DNA from 4 places in the Streptomyces sp. NPDC028368 genome. Region 3 is predicted to be linked to each of the others. Evidence: riboswitches for the same ligand, from Rfam matches in the RefSeq annotation. Region 3 holds a riboswitch; each other region holds the start of a gene.
The links. Region 3 has a riboswitch for cobalamin ahead of ACZ4S3_RS06730 (cobalamin biosynthesis protein). Riboswitches for the same ligand answer to the same signal wherever they lie in the genome.
Positions count from the first base shown of each region.

Region 1 (4,418 bases), 560 kb from region 3:
CGACGAGGTCTGGTACGTCGACCTGGACACCCCGGAACGGATCCGGCGCCTGGTTGACCGTCACGAACGCTTCGGCCGCCCACGCCCCGACGCCGAACACTTCGTCCGCACCTCGGACGAGGCCAACGCCCGCACCGTGGCAGCGACCCGCGACCGCGCCGACCTCATCGTCACCTTCACCCCCGAAGAAGCCCCCGCCCCCCGGCTCTCCTAGGCGTCGGTCAGCAGACCCACAACGGACGGCGCGCCCCACCCCAACGACACCGCCACCCCCGCCCCCCTCCCGCCCTCGGTCCGCCTGGCACTTCACCAACCTGTCTGGCGCTTCACCAACAGCCTTCCGCGGCAGGCCCCTTCCCAAACGACACCTTCGATGCCATCATGACATCATGAGTGTCGTTAAGCCGGATGACGGCGACGAACCGGCCCCGGCCGAAAAGCTTCTGTACGACGTCATACGGCGCCTGTGGCCCCTGCACCGCACGATCGTGCGCGCGGTGGAGCGCGAGCTGGAAGGCACCGGCATGACCGCAGGCGAGCACGCACTGCTCGATGCGCTGCGCAGCGAAGGCCCCCGGACCGTGCCGCAGTTGGCCCGCACCATGGAGCTCGACCGGCAGCCGGTGCAGCGCTGGGTGAACCACGCGGCGGAGCTGGGCCTGGTGGTGACGGCCCCCAATCCCGCACACCGCCGCTCGTCCCTGATCCAGCTCACCGCCGAGGGCGGCGAGGTGATACGCGGGATCCAGGAGTCCGAGGCCACCGAGCTGCGCCGCGGGCTGGCCGACCTGTCCGCACAGGACATCTCGACGGCCCTTCGTGTACTCGACCGACTCGGCGAGGAATTCCGGCACCTGGCGAACGGCTCAGGCGTTACCCGAGAGGATCCCGACAACCAGGACAACCAGCCGGAATAGCCCCAGCCGCCGACACCCCCACACCGTTCACGCATCCGCCCCCTCCCCTCTCCCCCCCTCCCCTCTCCCCTCCTCCCTCTCCCCTCCTCCCACTCCCCTCCTCCCCCACCCTCCGCCCCGCCACCGCTCACCAAGGGAACGCACAGAGAATGACCCACCCGTTCAGCGCCTGGACCGAGCTCGACAACGGCACCGTGCCGGTCAGGGACGGTGAGCTGTTCTACGAAACGGCCGGCGAGGGTCCGGCGGTGGTGCTGCTGCACGGCGGCATGCTCGACCAGCGCATGTGGGACGAGCAGTTCTCCTGGCTGGTGGGCTCCGGCCACCGCGTGATCCGGTACGACTCCCGCGGTCACGGCCTGTCCTCCACGGTGGCCGGGGACTGGGCCAACCACGACGATCTGTGCGCCCTCCTCGATGCCCTCGACGTCCCAAGCGCCGTCCTCGTCGGCCTCTCACACGGCTCCCGGGTCGCCCTCGACACCGCCCTCGCCCACCCGCAGCGGGTCAGCGCCCTGGCGCTCGCCTCACCCGGGGTCAGCGGCCGCGCCTTCACCGACCCGTTCCTCCTGGAGCACATCAGGGCACAGGTGGCGGCGATCGGCGCACCGGACGGCATGGAGCAATATGTCGAGCACTTCCTGCGGATGTGGGTGGACGGCCCGCACCGCGGTCCGTCCGACGTCCACCCCGGGCTGCGCGAGCGGATGCGCGCCGCGGCCGCGGCAACGGTCGAGGTGCACGCCGACGGCATGGGCGCCGGGATGCCCATCGAGGTCGGCGCCGCCGGCCGGCTGTCCGACATACGCGTGCCGACGGTGGTGTTCGACGGCGACCTCGACAGTACGGACATCGCCGCCAACGCCCATGCGATCACCCTCGCCGTCCCGGGCGCCCGCAGGGTCCGAATACCGGGCGCGGCTCATATGGTCAATCTGGAGAACGCCCCGCTCTACGACCACGAACTGCGCGTCTTCCTGTCCTCGCTGTCCTCCCCGCCCTCCGTGGCCCACTGATGGCGCCGAGCCCTCCGAGGCCGTCGATACCGCTGCGGGACGGCGGTTAGAGTGGTCATGCCGTGGTGTTCGGGAAGACCGGTGACGGACCTTGTGGTCCCAGGCCGGAGCGGCCCTCGCCACTGTGATCGGGGAGTTTCCGGCCCTTTCCGTATGCGCCTGCGCGCGTACGGCGCCACTGACCGCAGCCCGCGGCCGGGAAGGCGGGCCGGACGCGTCCACCCTCCCCCGAGCTCTTCAGGAGCAGGGAGGTACCCCCAAGCCAGGAGACCGGCCACGGCATCTCACGAACTGATCCACGAGGTGCTGGAGCGTGACCGCCGGATGGCCCTGTCCACCGATACCCCGAACACCCCTGCCTCCGCCACGTTCCGCTGGCGCCGGCAGGACACCATCCGTACCGCGGGCCTGATAGCCGTCATAGCCGGGCTGCATGTCGTCGCCTTCGGCATGCTCTTCCTCCTGGTGGCCCCGCAGCACTACACCGTGGGCAAAGAAACCTTCGGTGTGGGGCTCGGCATCACCGCCTACACCCTCGGCATGCGGCACGCCTTCGACGCCGACCACATCGCAGCCATCGACAACACCACCCGCAAGCTGATGGCCGACGGCAAGCGGCCCGTCTCGGTGGGCTTCTGGTTCGCGCTCGGCCACTCCAGCGTGGTCGTCGTGATGGCGGCCCTGGTGGCGGGCGGCACCCACCTTGCCGGGGCGCTGCTCGACGACCGGTCACGTACCCACCAGGTCCTGGGCACTCTGGGCACCACGGCCTCGGGGGTGTTCCTCTACCTCATCGCCGCCCTCAACCTCATCGCGATGGCCGGGATCTGGCGGGTCTTCCGCGGCATGCGCGCCGGCCGGTTCGACGAGGCCGAGCTGGAGCAGCAGCTCGATTCGCGCGGCTTCATGAACCGCTTCCTGGGCCGGTTCACCCGCTCGATCTCCCGCCCCGGGCAGATGTTTCCGCTCGGCTTCCTCTTCGGGATCGGGTTCGACACCACGACCGAGGTGCTGCTGATGGTGATGGCGGGCAGCGGCGCGGCGGCCGGGCTGCCCTGGTACGCGATTGTGTGTCTGCCGCTGCTGTTCGCCGCCGGCATGAGCCTCTTCGACACCCTCGACGGCACGTTCATGAACTTCGCCTACCAGTGGGCGTTCTCCAACCCGGTGCGCAAGGTCTACTACAACCTCACCATCACCGGCCTGTCCATCGCGGTCGCCTTCTTCATCGGCACCATCGAGCTGGTGACGGTCCTGCACGAAAAACTGGGCCTCAACGACCCGGTGACCAGCTGGATTTCCACCCTCGACCTCGACAACGTCGGCTTCATCATCGTGGGCCTGTTCGTGGTGGTGTGGGCGGCGGCGCTGGCGTACTGGCGCCTGGCCGGGGTCGAAAAGCGCTGGGCGGCGCGGGCGGGGTCGGGCTCCTAGGCGCCGGCTGCCGGCCCGGAACGCGGGGCCGGCTCCCGGGCCCGCCGCTCGCAGGTCCGGCCCCCGGGCCCGGCTCGCGGGTCCGTACGCCCAGCCCGTCCCCCTCCCCCCTCCTACCCCCCCCGCGGCCCGTCAGGTGGCCGAGCCGGCGGCCGCGCCCGTCATCAGGTCGGGCCCCCAGCGCTTCAGCTCGGCCGCGAGATCGAGCGGGCGCAGCCGGTTCGGCTCGTCGGGACCCGGCCAGTCCTCCCGCGGAACCCGCCACATCACCTCGAACTCGTTGCCGTCCGGGTCCTTGGCGTACAGGGACTTGGAGACAAGATGGTCGGTGGCGCCGACCAGTGCGCCGCGGGCCGCGAGCCGGGCCTCGGTGGCGGCGAGTTCGCCGAGCGTGCCGACCTCCCAGGCCAGGTGGTAGAGACCGGCCCGGCCCGCCTCGGGGCCCGGCGCGTCCGCCCCCACCGTGAACAGCCCCAGATCGTGATCGTTGAGCGAGCCGGCAGCGCTGAGGAAGGCGGCGCGCCCGGGTATCTCGATGTCCAGCGTGAGCCCGAGGGCTTCGGTGTAAAAGGCGACGGACCGCGCCACATCGCGGATGTAGAGCACCGCGTGATTGAGACGTCGTACGGACAAGACCCTCTCCCCTCTCCCGCCGCAACGCCCCCAGGGCGCCCCGGCCTTACTGTTGCTGCGTGCTTCCGCCTGGGTTACTTCCGGACCAGCAGCACGCCGCCGGCGACCACCGCGGCGAGCACCAAGGCGACCACGCCGTAGACGAGCCGGTGCGCGCGCAGCGCCGGCACCAGGCGGTCGGCGGCGTAACGCCCGGGGCCGGTCAGCGCCAGCGCGCCCGCGCCCGCGGTCAGCAGCAGCTCGTACTCCACGCCCTTGGGCGCGAAGAAACCGCCGCCCCACTTCACGACCAGAGCATTGATCATCGTGCCCACGACCGCCGCACCCGCGAGGGGTGTGAGCAGCCCGAGCACCAGTCCGAGCCCGCCGAGCGTCTCCGTCAGCCCCGCCACCAGGGCCATCGTCTTGCCCGACGGAT
Region 1 covers NZ_JBVHTY010000002.1:162,768-167,185, reverse strand. Annotated here, with positions in the region: gene ACZ4S3_RS04295 (nucleoside/nucleotide kinase family protein) at 1-214, shown strand, start outside; gene ACZ4S3_RS04290 (MarR family winged helix-turn-helix transcriptional regulator) at 390-917, shown strand; gene ACZ4S3_RS04285 (alpha/beta fold hydrolase) at 1,067-1,933, shown strand; cobalamin riboswitch at 1,980-2,226, shown strand; gene nicT (Nickel transporter NicT) at 2,225-3,367, shown strand; gene ACZ4S3_RS04275 (VOC family protein) at 3,500-4,000, opposite strand; gene ACZ4S3_RS04270 (DoxX family protein) at 4,075-4,418, opposite strand, start outside.
Region 1: linked by a shared signal. The riboswitch ahead of nicT (Nickel transporter NicT) and the one ahead of ACZ4S3_RS06730 (cobalamin biosynthesis protein) in region 3 are both predicted to bind cobalamin.

Region 2 (4,418 bases), on a different contig from region 3:
CTGTCCACCTCTTCGGGGTCGGCCTTCCTGCGGGCGGCGAAGAGCTGCCCTCCGACGCAGGTGAGCCGGATATCGGCCCGCTTGGGGATATGCAGTTGGAGCAGGGTCGGACCGGCCGCCACCCCGGAGAAGTCCACATCCGGGCTGATGCGCGTGGTCGGCAGCACCATCGGCGGATCGGTGGAGTGCCCGCCGGACAACGATTTCACCACGACATCCTGATGCGTTCTGGCGAACTGCCGGGCGACCGCCGGGAACGAGGTGATCACTGTGGGGGGCACGGGGAATCCGCTGTGGTGGGCGGCGCGCAGTTGCCAGGGCTTGCGGCGTGCTCGTGCGGCCGCGACGGGATGGTTCATCCAGTGTGCCCGGGTGCAGTCGAGCACACCGTTCAGGGCATGCTCGGACTCGGCCGTGAGCCATGCGGACGGTTCCGGGGCACGTGCTCCGGGTATGCCGGGGCGGCGGACCCAGACGGACCGCAGACTGCTCAAACTCACCACGCGTTCGCCCGCCTTGAGGTAGCCGTCGAAGTCGCCCTTGGCGTACTCCGCCGACAGGGCGACCTCCCCGGGAAGGTCGGCGGGGTCGAGGCGGACGAGCGGGATGCCGAGTTCGTGCAGCCTCGCCACCACCATGTCCGCCGTCACGTCCTCCTCGCAGGTGAGAATCAGGACGGTCATCGCGGATCAGTCGTCGAAGTGGGTCTTGGAACCGGCAGTGGAGGCGGTGGTGCCAGTGGCCAGCAGCACCGCCCTGCTGTGCGTCGCCGGACGGCCGTCAGGGAGAACGTTCAACTGCCGTGTGGCGTCGTAGGTGTACGGCACGGCGGACGACGACCGAGCCAGCGGACGGGCGTAGCTCAGAGCGAACGGTCGCATACCTCTCCTTCAGGGCTCGGGACGCTGCAACATCCGGTGGTCTGGGCCGGGGACACGTAGCGCCTTCTGACTTATCCCTACGAGAATCACTGCAAAATCGATCGAATGATGGCTTTTTTTGATCGCTTCTGCCGATGTTCTTGACGAAACTGGCCTGGGCGTATCCGGCGAGAAGAGAGACGGCTGAGTCCCGGCCGGGGTTCCAACCGGCCGCAGGGCGGCACGGCCGACGACGCGGGGCGCACCAGCTCGGCGGCCCTGTTGGGTAGGTTGCGGCAAGCGGTGCGACCGCGCTGACGACCGTGTCGGCTGGTGACGTAGCTCGGTCACTGGGCGACACCACGGCTGGTGACGCGCCTGCGGCAGCCAAAGCGGCTCACGTGGACGGGCCCGACGCGCCGTAAACACGGCAATGGACATGCTGAACCCGTCCGACAAACTTCACAGCTTGATCGTCAACGCCTGGTCCACCGAACGTCGCGTGGTCCTGGGCCCCCTGTGGGCCGAACCCCAGGCTCAGGATCGCCGACGGCTGGTTGTCTGGGGGCCGGTGTTCCGGTTCTGGGACGCCACTGACACCCGACGCAGCGACCGAGGCGGGGACGGAGGCCGGTGCCCCGGGTCCTCGCCCGTCGCCTCGTTCACGGACCGCGCGCCGCATTGTCTACCCTGGACCCGCAGCTGGTTCGCCCCGTCCGCCAGGCGTGGTGTCGTAAGAGGGAACCCGGTGGGAGTCCGGGACTGCCTCGCAGCGGTGAGTGGGAACGACCGCCGTCATCAAGCACTGGGTACGCAGGTGACCTGGGAAGCGACGGCCAGTAGGTGTCCCGTCCTTCGGGATGTGCCCACGAGTCCGAAGACCTGCCACTGCTCGTGCGGGGTGCGATCACCACGCACGTATCCCATGGCGACCCGGTAGCGGGACCGCTGAGCGAGTGGTGCGTTTCACGCCACCGTGCCCTTGGTGCGCGGGGCGGGCCCGCATCCCGTTCGCGGCCCGGCGCCGGTCCTCACGACGACTCGCGAAGGAGAGTTTCGTGCCCGGCGAACCGAGCGTTCCCTCCGTCCCTTCCCCCGGAACGCCCCACCCGAGCGGGCCCTGTGTCCTGCTCAAGCATGGCGAGGTCTTCCTCAAGGGCCGCAACCGGCACCTGTTCACCGAGCGGCTGCACGACAACCTCCGCCGCGCCCTGCGGGACATCGGCGGCTCCACGTGGATCAAGTCCGGCCAGAACGTCACCGTGCTCGGCGGCGAGGTCCCCCTGGATGTCCTAGTGGAGCGCGCCCGACGGGTGATCGGGTTCAACTCGGTGGAGCCCGCCCTGCGCGTCCCAAGTGCCGTGGCGGACATCACCGAGGCAGCCGTGGACGCGCTCGCCGACGCCCGTGCCGAGCGCCCCGGAATCAGTTTCGCCGTGCGGGTCAAGCGCCGGGACAAGAGTTTCGAGATGACCTCGTCGCAGTTCGAGCGCTTTCTCGGGGCACGCGTCCGGGAGGCCCTGGGTCCTCTGCCGGTGAATCTCTCCAGCCCGGACGTACGGCTATCGGTCGAGATCGACCGCAAGGAGAGCTACGTCTCCTGGACCCGTCACCAGGGACCTGGCGGACTCCCCGTCGGTTCCAGCGGACGCGCTCTGGTGCTGCTCTCCGGCGGGTACGACTCACCCGTGGCGGCCTACCGGGCGATGCGTCGCGGACTGCGCTGCGACTTCGTCCACTTCACCGGCGCTCCGTACACGAACGCCGCTTCCGTCTACAAGGCTTACGCCCTCGCCCGTGAACTCAACCGCTACCAGCCCGGCGGGCGGCTGCACGTCATCGCCCTCGGCCACGCCCAGAAGCAACTGGCCATCGCAGGGGCCGGCAGGCTCCAGGTCGTCGCGCAGCGACGGCTGATGGTCCGCGCCGCTTCCGCGCTGGCGGGCCGGACCCGAGCGGAGGCCCTGGTGACGGGTGACAGCCTGGGACAGGTGGCCAGCCAGACCCTGGCGAACCTGGCCGCCGTCGACGACGCCGCCACCCTGCCGGTGCTACGGCCGCTGATCGGCTGGGAGAAGCAAGAGATCATCGACGAAGCCCGGTCCATCGGCACCGCGGAGATCTCCGTACTGCCGGACGAGGACTGCTGCAAGCTCCTCGCACCACCCCGGGTCTCCCTCCGGGCCGGACTGACCGACCTGCGTTCAGTGGAGAAGCGCCTCGACCTGGACGACGTGGTGGACAGTCTGCTGCGCGACGTCCAGGTCATGCACCCGGGAGAGACCGGCGGGGAGGGGGAGGCCGGCGCGGACAGCCGGGACGGCGGCCCCGCGCCCGGCCGCCCCGGTCCGGCGGTGTGCGCGAAGGCGCCGTCCGGGGCGGTGTCCTCATGAGCGGGGAGGGCTTGAGGCGGGTCCTGGTGATCGGGATCGGCTCGGGGGATCCGGAGCATGTGACGCTGGCCGCCGTTCGGGCGATGCGGGCCTGCGACGTGTTCTTCCTGCTGGACAAGGGCGCGCGGGCGTCCGAGCTGACCCAGCTGCGCAGGGATCTGGTGGCCGAACACGCCGGCCCCGGGCACCGGGTGGTCGAGGCCGAGGACCCGCGACGTGACCGCTCCCCCGCGAGCCCGGCCGGCTATCGGGAACAGGTCGTCGACTGGCGTCACCGCCGCGCCGCCCTGTACGAACGGCTCATCCGGGACGAGCTGGCGCCGGGCCGGACCGGCGCTTTCCTGGTGTGGGGCGATCCCGCTCTCTACGACAGCACGATCGACACGCTGGAGGAGGTTGCCGACCGGGGTGCGATGTCCTTCACGTACGACGTGATTCCCGGGGTGAGCAGCCTCTCGGTGCTGGCCGCCCGCCACCGTACGACGCTGACCCGGCTCGGCAGGCCGGTCCGGATCGCCCCCGGCCGGCACATCGCCGGGTCCGGACTTGCCGGGGGCGAGGACGTCGCCGTGATGCTCGATGTCGGCGCGGCCCTCACCGCGCACCGGGAGGAGGGCTGGTGGATGTACTGGGGCGCCTATGTCGGCACGCCTGAGGAACTGCTCGTCTCCGGCCCGCTGGCCGAAGTCGCTGACCGGGTAACGGAGTTGCGTGCCGCGGCCCGGGAGCGTCACGGCTGGATCATGGATGCCTGCCTGCTGCGGGCCGACGACCCCCAGCCGCCGGCAAACGCCGTTCCTCGGGAGGCTGCTGGCTGAGCTCCTTCGGCACCTCCCTCTGCCGCACGGCCGTGTACGAAGCCAACGGCCCGATGAGCGCGCTGTGGCCGAGCCCGCGTCGTGATCGGGGCCACCCGACCGAAGAGCGGGGCTCGGTCAGCGTCCGGCGGCCGGCCGTCCCACCGTGCTCTGTGCCTCGACGGCTGCGCACACCAAGTCGGCAAGCTCGGCAGGGCCGTAATTCCCGGCGGAAAACGCTTCGCTGCCTGGGTGGCAGCACGCCCCGTGATCAGTGCTGGGGGTGGGGGCGGGAGTGGAACACGGGCCGCCGCTTGGTGGCTGTGCCCTGGGTGAGGCGGCCGATTTCGACGCGCATCTTGATGGCG
Region 2 covers NZ_JBVHTY010000004.1:265,690-270,107, reverse strand. Annotated here, with positions in the region: gene tgmB (ATP-grasp ribosomal peptide maturase) at 1-683, opposite strand, end outside; gene tgmA (putative ATP-grasp-modified RiPP) at 690-881, opposite strand; cobalamin riboswitch at 1,546-1,764, shown strand; gene thiI (tRNA uracil 4-sulfurtransferase ThiI) at 1,919-3,253, shown strand; gene cobF (precorrin-6A synthase (deacetylating)) at 3,250-4,071, shown strand; gene ACZ4S3_RS11145 (HdeD family acid-resistance protein) at 4,322-4,418, opposite strand, start outside.
Region 2: linked by a shared signal. The riboswitch ahead of thiI (tRNA uracil 4-sulfurtransferase ThiI) and the one ahead of ACZ4S3_RS06730 (cobalamin biosynthesis protein) in region 3 are both predicted to bind cobalamin.

Region 3 (4,418 bases):
GCCGCTGGCGCGGCCGAGGTTGAAGTCGGCGAGGGACTTCTCGGAGACCAGTGGCGCGGACTTCGCGGCGTCACCGGAGCCGGCCTCGCCGCCGCCGGGGGCGTCGTCCCCGGGGCGCAGCGAGCACAGCAGCTCGGTGCTGCCCGCGTACTGGCTGCCCGGGGCCGTCAGCCGGCTCTCGGCGTGGTCGGCGAGTGCCGGGTCGGGGCCGGGCGTGCCCGAGGAGCCGATGGCGGCGCCGTCGCCGGCGAGGTAGAGGCCGATGGTGTGCAGCAGGCCGGTGCCGGACAGGACGGGGCTGGGCCGCAGGAGTCTGAGGTCGAGGTGGTGGCTGTCGGTCCCGGTGAGCAGGTCCTGCCAGGTGGCGCCGGCCGGTTCGATGTCCGCCGGCCGCTTCTTCGCGGGGATGCCGACGACCAGCGGGGTGTAGGCGACCGGGCCGGTGTTGTGCAGCGCCGCCGGGGAGCCGGTGGCGGGCATCTGGCGGCGGGCCTCGTCGTAGTCGGCGGTGGATTCGGGGATCCACAGGTCGGGCTGCGGGCCCGGCCGGTAGAGGGGTTCGGCGCCCTTGTCGTCCGGGCCGCCCTTGCCGGTGCCCCGCGCCTCGCCCTGCCAGCGGTCGGCGGCGGCGAACCCCCGGTCGATCTGGTCCTTGGCCGCGGAGTAGACGGTGATCTGGGCGCGCCGGCAGCCGTCGGGGTAGTCGCCCTCGCCGGTCAGGGCAAGGGTGTTGGCGTGGGACATCTCGTAGTCGAAGGCCGCCTGCCGCAGCGTGGGCTCGGCCTCCGGGGCGGTGAGCAGCCGCAGTTCGAGGGCGGGCGGGCAGGCCGGTGCGGGGCCGGGGAGGTTCAGCAGGACGATGCCCGCGGTGGCCGGTACGAAGATGATCGCCAGGATGAGCAGGAGCCGCACCCAGTGCCGCAGGAACGGGTTGAGCACGCGGCGTAAGCGGACCCGCAGCGGGGTCGGGGGCCGGACCTCGGGGGTGGCGAAGGAGAGGATGACGTCGTCGGTGGTGTTCTGCTTCGCCGAGCGGGGCTCCCAGACGTCGCCCATCGGGGTCCGCTCGTCGGCGAGCTCCTCGCGCAGCGCCTGGACGAGATCGTCGAAGGCGACGAAGCGCTTGCCCGGTATGCCCCGCTCGAGGACCTTGACCACGGCGCGGGTGAAGACGCTGCCGCCGGCCGGTTCCTCGCCGCTGAAGATACGGCGGTTGGGCTGCGCGGTCATCAGCAGCGACATGGGTTTACGGCAGCGGTGAAAGGCCTCGCCGGCGTTTCCGGCGTAGCAGCACTCCAGGATGATCACGATCCGGTCGGCCCGCGCGTTGTCCAGGTACGACAGCACCAGGTCCTGCCAGGAGACGGTCTTGTGCAGCCGGGGCTTGGACGTGCCGACCATCAGCTGCAGATTGCCGCCGTCCGGGCCGACCCGGCCGTGGCCGGAGAAGTACACCAGCAGCAGTCCGCGCGCCTCGTCGGCGACGGCGTCCAGCGCCTGTTCCACCTCCCATGGCTCCTGGGTCCGGCAGATGCGGACCTCGTTCTCGGTGAACAGGTCGGTGCCGGGGTCGATCAGGACACGCCTGAGCTTCTCCGCGTTGTCCCGTACCGCGGGCAGCGGGCGCAGGTCCTTGTAGTCGCTGACACAGATCAGCAGCGCCCGGTTGACCTTGCCCCGCGCGTCGTATTCGGACATCCGCTCAGTCCTCGGCGCTGCTGCCGCCCTCGGCGCCGCCGATCTCGCGCAGCCGGCCGTCGCTTTCACCGACCACGACCGCGGGCTCCTCGCCCGAGGCCCGCTCCTCCTTGCGCCGCCGCAGCCATTCCTGCAGGGCGATGGTCAGGCTCTTGGTGATCTCCGCGGCGACCGCGCCGACGACCACCAGGATCAGGTCGTCGACACCGACGGCCATATCGGCGGGGCCCGGCCCGTCGGTGTCCTCGTTCTCACCCGCCGGCCTCGGGCGCAGCGCCCACTCGTGCCGCCGCCGGTTCAGCCACGGCTCCCGCTCCAGCCACGCCCGCAGATCCGCGGCGTCCTGCTCCGGGTTGTTCGTGCCCGTGATCCGCATACGGACCTCTTGGCGGATCTCCTGGCTGTCAGCGCTGTCCGGCATCCCCCGGCCCCCCTTCCGGCGGGCCCCATCGCCCCCCGTGCACCAGATAGTGACGCGGGATCAGGCCCAGGGGCAACCGTCGGTGACGCACCGGCCACCCTGTGGCGCGCGCCACACCCCCTGCCACAGGGCTGCGTCGCAGGTCAAGGGTGAGTTGACGGCTCTTCGCGGGGCGTGGTGGACTGCCCGTGCCATTCGGCGACAGATGAGGAAGTCCGGTGAGAATCCGGCGCGGTCCCGCCACTGTCACCGGGGAGCGTTCCTCCAGCGAAGGTCACGGTCCGTCGCGCGGATGCCCGCAAGGGCCGCTGCGGACGGGCGGGAAGACCGGGGGATGCGCCGATCCGGGAGCCAGGAGACTCTCGTCGCCGTCACGTCGAGCCAGGGCGCGGACCCTGAGTGAGGACATACCGCCATGCCCGGCCGCCGTTCGAGATACCCGCACCCTGCCCTCGCCGTATCCCTTCGAGGCCTGACGGCGGCCTGATCCGGTGCGCGGCGAACACGCGGCCTACGCGTGCGGCGCGGCCCTCGGTTTCCTCGGCGACCTGATCGCGGCGGACCCCCGGCGCGGCCATCCGGTGGCGGCCTTCGGCCGGGCCGCGGGCGCCCTCGAGCGACGGCTGTGGCGCGACCACCGCGGATACGGCGCGGCGCACGCCGTGTTGTGCGCGGGCGGCGCGGCGGCCGGCGCCGCACTCCTGCAGCGCACCGTACGAAAGCCCGCGGCCCGCACCGCCCTGACCGCGGCCACCGTCTGGGCGGTACTCGGCGGCACCTCGCTCGGCCGGGAGGCGCGGGCCATCGGCGGCGCGCTGAGTGCGGGCGACCTGGACGTGGCGCGCGAGCGGCTGCCGCATCTGTGCGGCCGCGATCCCCAGGCACTGGACGGGCCGCAGATGGCCCGCGCGGTGGTGGAGTCGGTCGCCGAGAACACCTCGGACGCGGTGGTGGGCGCCCTGGTGTGGGGCGCGTTGGGCGGTGTGCCCGGTCTCGTGGCGTTCCGTGCGGTGAACACTCTGGACGCGATGGTCGGCCACAAATCGGCGCGCTACCGGCGGTTCGGCTGGGCGTCGGCCCGGCTCGACGATGTGGCCGGATGGCCCGGATCCCGGCTCACCGCCGCGCTGACCGTGCTCGCGGGCCCCGACCGGCGCGGCGCGCTGCGGGCCTGGCGGGCCGACGGCGGCGCGCACCCGAGCCCCAACGCGGGCCCGGTGGAGGCCTCGTTCGCAGGCGCGCTGGGCGTACGGCTGGGCGGCACCCTGGCGTACGGCGGCCGCATCGAGCACCGCCCGGTGCTCAACGGCCCGGCGCCGCCGCCCTGCGCGGAGGACATCGAGCGAGCGGTGCGGCTCTCGCGCCGGGTGAGCACGCTGGCGCTGGCGGCGACGGTCGCGGGACGGCTGGCGGCCGGCGGGATACGGCACGGCGTGGCACGGCACAGGAGGAGGACCCGGTGAACGGGCGGTGGAAGGCATCCGGCAACACGGTCGGCGGTGGCCTGTTGGTGGCCGGTACGACGTCCGACGCGGGCAAAAGCGTGGTGACGGCGGGCATCTGCCGCTGGCTGGTCCGGCAGGGCGTCAAGGTGGCCCCGTTCAAGGCGCAGAACATGTCCCTCAACTCCTTTGTGACGCGCGAGGGGGCGGAGATCGGGCGGGCGCAGGCGATGCAGGCGGCCGCGGCCCGGGTGGAGCCGACCGCGCTGATGAACCCGGTCCTGCTCAAGCCGGGCAGCGACCGCAGCAGCCAGGTGGTGCTGCTGGGCAAGCCGGTGGGTGAGCTGAGTGCGCGGGGGTACTTCGGGGGAGCCGGGGGGTCGTCCCCCGGGGAGACGCAGTATGCGGGGCGCCGGGAGCAGTTGCTGGGCACCGTGACCGACTGCCTGGCGGAGCTGCGCCGCACCCACGACGCGGTGATCTGTGAGGGGGCCGGCAGCCCCGCCGAGATCAATCTGCGGCGCACCGACATCGTGAACATGGGCATCGCGCGGGCGGGCCGGCTCCCGGTCGTGATCGTCGGGGATATCGACCGCGGCGGCGTCTTCGCGTCGTTCTTCGGGACCACGGCGCTGCTGTCCAAGGAGGATCAGGAGCTGGTGGCGGGGTATCTCGTCAATAAGTTCCGGGGCGATGTGACGCTGCTGGAGCCCGGTTTGGAGATGATGAAGCAGCTGAGCGGGCGGCCGACGCTGGGCGTGCTGCCGTTCGCGCACGGGCTGGGCATCGACGAAGAGGACGGGCTGCGGGTGTCGCTGCGGGGTGCCGTGCGCGAGAGCGTGGTGGCCCCGCCGCAC
Region 3 covers NZ_JBVHTY010000002.1:719,240-723,657, reverse strand. Annotated here, with positions in the region: gene ACZ4S3_RS06740 (caspase family protein) at 1-1,698, opposite strand, end outside; gene ACZ4S3_RS06735 (hypothetical protein) at 1,703-2,119, opposite strand; cobalamin riboswitch at 2,328-2,480, shown strand; gene ACZ4S3_RS06730 (cobalamin biosynthesis protein) at 2,611-3,582, shown strand; gene ACZ4S3_RS06725 (cobyric acid synthase) at 3,579-4,418, shown strand, end outside.

Region 4 (4,418 bases), on a different contig from region 3:
AACGGAATCAGGAGCCGGACAGCTCCGTGCGGACGGTGCGGGCGGCGGTGACCAGGTTCTCCAGCGCGGACCGCACCTCCGGCCAGCCGCGGGTCTTGAGACCGCAGTCGGGGTTGACCCAGAGGCGTTCGGCGGGGATGGCCTCAAGTCCCTTGCGGAGCAAGGTGGTTACTTCGTCGGTGCTGGGGACGCGGGGGGAGTGGATGTCGTAGACGCCGGGGCCGGCCTCGCGTGGGTAGCGGGCCGTAGCCAGTTCCCGGGCGACCTGCATGTGGGAGCGGGCGGCCTCCAGGCTGATGACGTCTGCGTCGAGGTCGTCGATGGCCTGGACGATGTCGCCGAATTCGGCGTAGCACATGTGGGTGTGGATCTGGGTGCGGTTCAGTGCGCTGCTGGTGGTGAGGCGGAATGCTTCGGTGGCCCAGGTCAGGTAGGTGGTGTGGTCGGTTGTGCGTAGTGGCAGCGTTTCGCGCAGTGCGGGCTCGTCGACTTGGATGATGGATGTGCCGGCTGTTTCGAGGTCGTTCACTTCGTCGCGCAGGGCGAGGGCGACTTGGCGGGCGGTGTCGGCGAGTGGCTGGTCGTCGCGGATGAAGGACCAGGCGAGCATGGTGACCGGGCCGGTGAGCATGCCTTTGACGGGGCGGTTGGTGAGTGACTGGGCGTAGGAGGTCCAGCGGACTGTCATAGGTTCGGGGCGGGAGATGTCGCCGGCCAGGATTGGTGGGCGGACGTAGCGGGTGCCGTAGGACTGGACCCAGCCGTGTTGGGTGGCGAGGTAGCCGGTGAGCTGCTCGGCGAAGTACTGGACCATGTCGTTGCGTTCGGGCTCGCCGTGGACGAGGACGTCGATGCCGGCCTTTTCCTGGAAGGCGAGGACGTCGCGGATTTCGGCCGCGATGCGGTCGTTGTATCCCGCGGTGTCGATCCGTCCTGTGCGCAGGTCGGCGCGGGCAGTGCGCAGGTCGGCGGTCTGTGGGAACGAGCCGATGGTGGTGGTCGGCAGCAGCGGCAGCCCGAGGTGGGCGCGTTGGGCGGCGGCCCGCTCGGGGTACGGCGCCGAGCGGCGGCCGTCGGCGTCGGTGACGGCCGCGGCGCGGGCGCGTACCGCCGGGTCATGGGTCAGCGCCGAACCGGCCCGGGACGCCAAGTCTGCGCGGTTCGCGGCGAGTTCGGCGGCGATGGTGTCGGTGCCCTGCGCCAGGCCGCGGGCGAGCGTGGCGATTTCCGCGGTCTTCTGCTTGGCGAAGGCCAGCCAGCGGAGGATCTGCGGGTCGATGTCGCGTTCGACGGTGGCGTCCAGCGGGACGTGCAACAGCGAGCAGGAGGCGGCCACATCGACCCGGTCGGCGAGGCCGAGCAGGGTGCCGAGGGTGGCCAGCGACTTCTCCAGATCGTTGATCCAGATGTTACGGCCGTTGACCACGCCCGCTACCAGGCGCTTGCCCGGCAGTCCGCCGACGGCCGCCAGCGCCTCGAGGTTGGCCGCGGCCGCGTCGGTGAAGTCGAGCGCCAGTCCGTCCACCGGAGCCTTGGCCAGGACGGGCAGGGCCTCGCCCAGCCGGTCGAAGTGCGAGGCGACCAGGAGCTTGGGGCGGTCGGTGCGGGTGCCCAGTTCGCGGTAGGCGCGGGCCGCGGCGTCCAGTTCGGCCGGAGTGCGGTCCTGGACGAGGGCGGGCTCGTCGAGCTGCACCCACTCGGCGCCGGCGGCACGCAGGTCGGCGAGGACCTCGGCGTAGACGGGCAGCAGTCGGTCCAGCAGGGTCAGCGGCTCGAAGTCGGCGGCCACGCCGGGGGCGGGCTTCGACAGCAAAAGGTAGGTGATCGGTCCGACGAGCACCGGGCGGGCGGTGAGGTCGAGCCCGAGCGCTTCGGTGAGCTCGGCGACCTGCTTGGTGGAGTCGGCAGCGAAGACCGTGTCCGGCCCCAACTCGGGTACCAGGTAGTGGTAGTTGGTGTCGAACCACTTGGTCATCTCCAGCGGCGCCACCTCCTGCGTGCCGCGGGCCATGGCGAAGTAGCCGTCGAGGGCGTCGGCCGTGACGGCGGCCTGGTGGCGGTCCGGGATCGCGCCGACCATGACGCTGGTGTCCAGCACATGGTCGTAGTACGAGAAGTCACCGGTGGGCACCTCGTGGATGCCGGCGTCGGCCAGCTGCTGCCAGTGGGAACGGCGCAGGGTGCGGGCGGTCTCCGTCAGGGCGTCGGCGGTGACCTTGCCCTTCCAGTAGCCCTCGATGGCCTTCTTCAGTTCCCGGTTCTGGCCCTGGCGGGGGTAGCCGTACACGGTGGCCCGTGCTGCCGCGGCTGCGGGCTTAGCTGTCACGGAACTCTCCTTCGCGGATGTGTCTCCTGAATGTCCCGGGACGGAACGAGGAACGCGAAGGGATGACGAACCGGACGGAACCACGCTGCGCTCGCGACGCACGTGTCCGCCTGATATGTACGCCGACCCGCCCTCGAGGTCACCGGGATCTCCGTCCACGCAGGGGCGTGCACGGGCAACGGGCAGGTCTTCGGACTCGCGGGCGCGCCTGCCGGAGTCTCTTCCGGCGGGCACCTACTGGCCGTCGCTTCCCGGATCCGCGGCCCGGATCCAGTGCGTATGACGGCGGTCGTTCCCACTCACCGCTGCGGGGCAGTCCCGGATTCTCACCGGGTTCCCTCTTACGACGCGGCCCGTCTGGCGGACGGGGCGAACCAATTGCCCGGCCAGCGTAGAACGCGGCCGTCGCGGCGGACACCTCTGTTCACATTCCGGACTGTGAGATGAGACACCGGCGGGGCGAGGTTCGCACGCGGCAGGGCACGGAACGGCCTCAGTCTCCGTTCCGCGCCCCGTACCGCACACCTGCCGGGCCCCTCAGCCCGACGGCGATCCAGGGACCCTCAGCCCTGGTCGTAGGTGTGGAACCCGCGCCCGGTCTTGCGGCCGAGCAGTCCCGCCTCCACCATGCGCTGGAGCAGCGGTGGCGGCGCGTAGAGGGGTTCCTTGAACTCGTCGTAGAGGGACCGTGCGATGGATGCCACGGTGTCCAGGCCGATCAGGTCGGCGAGCTTCAGCGGGCCCATGGGGTGCGCGCAGCCCAGCTCCATGCCCGCGTCCACGTCGGCGGCGGTCGCGAAGCCGGACTCGGCCATCCGGATCGCCGAGAGCAGGTACGGCACGAGCAGCGCGTTGACGACGAAGCCGGCCCGGTCCTGGGACCGTACGACCGTCTTGGCGAGGGTGCCGGTGACGAATTCCTCGGCGGCGGAGACCGTCGCCGGCGTGGTGTGCAGGGAGGTGACGACCTCGACGAGCGGCAGCACCGGGACCGGGTTGAAGAAGTGCAGCCCGAGGACGCGGTCCGCGCGGCGGGTGGCCATGCCGAGCCGCATGACGGGGATGGCCGAGGTGTTGGTCGCCAGGATCGCCTCCTCATCCTCGACGATCTTGTCGAGGGCGGCGAAGACGTCGGTCTTGGCCGCGGCGTTCTCGACGATCGCCTCGATGACGAGCTGCCGGTCCGCGAGGTCGTCGAGACTGCCGGTGAAGACCATCCGGGTCAGAGCGTCCTCGGCCGAGATACGGTCCAACTTGCCGCGCTGGACGGCGCGTTCGAGGGAGACGGCCACCCGCTCGCGGGCCGCACGGGCCGCGGTCGCATCGGCCTCGCAGACCACGGTGTCGAGCCCGGCGCGGGCGCACACCTCGGCGATGCCCGCGCCCATCTGGCCGCCGCCGACGACTCCGACCCGTCGGATCGCGGTGTTCAGCGCGGCGCTCATGCCGTGACCTCCGCACGGTGCACGAGATGGCGGGCGTAGGCGTCCGGGGTGAAGAAGGCGGGGAGCTCCTTGGCGAGAGCGGTCCGTTCGAACAGCTCCCGGACGTCGTCGAGCCGTGCCCAGGGGTACTCGGCTCCCAAGGCGGCGATCTCGCCGTCGAGGAGGCCGAGCACCGTGTCCCGGTCGACGGCGCCGTGGCGCAGCCACTGCCAGATCTGCGCTCGGGCGATCTCGGCGGCTGCCGCGTCCTCCATCAACCCCTCCAGTGCCACGGCACCGGTGCCGCGCAGCCAAGCGTCGAAGTAGCGCAACGCGACAGAGATGTTGGCGCGCACGCCTTCCTCGGTGGGCGGTCCCGCGGTGCGCCGGACGGCCAGGAGCGCCTCGGCCGGAACGTCGACATCCTCCCGGGTGCGGTCGATCTGGTGCGGCTGCCCGCCCAGCACGCCGTTGAAGATGTCGCGGCAGAAGGGGACAAGCCCGGGGTGGGCGACCCACGTCCCGTCGAAGCCGGCCTCCGCCTCGCGCTCCTTGTCGAGACGCACCGTGGCGAGAGCGGCCCCGTCGGCCTGTGCGTCGTGGCTGGGCACATGCGCGGCCATGCCGCCGATGGCGTGCGTACCGCGCTTGTGGCAGGTGCGCACGAG
Region 4 covers NZ_JBVHTY010000009.1:129,537-133,954, reverse strand. Annotated here, with positions in the region: gene metE (5-methyltetrahydropteroyltriglutamate--homocysteine S-methyltransferase) at 8-2,326, opposite strand; cobalamin riboswitch at 2,491-2,720, opposite strand; gene ACZ4S3_RS22050 (3-hydroxybutyryl-CoA dehydrogenase) at 2,890-3,771, opposite strand; gene aceB (malate synthase A) at 3,768-4,418, opposite strand, start outside.
Region 4: linked by a shared signal. The riboswitch ahead of metE (5-methyltetrahydropteroyltriglutamate--homocysteine S-methyltransferase) and the one ahead of ACZ4S3_RS06730 (cobalamin biosynthesis protein) in region 3 are both predicted to bind cobalamin.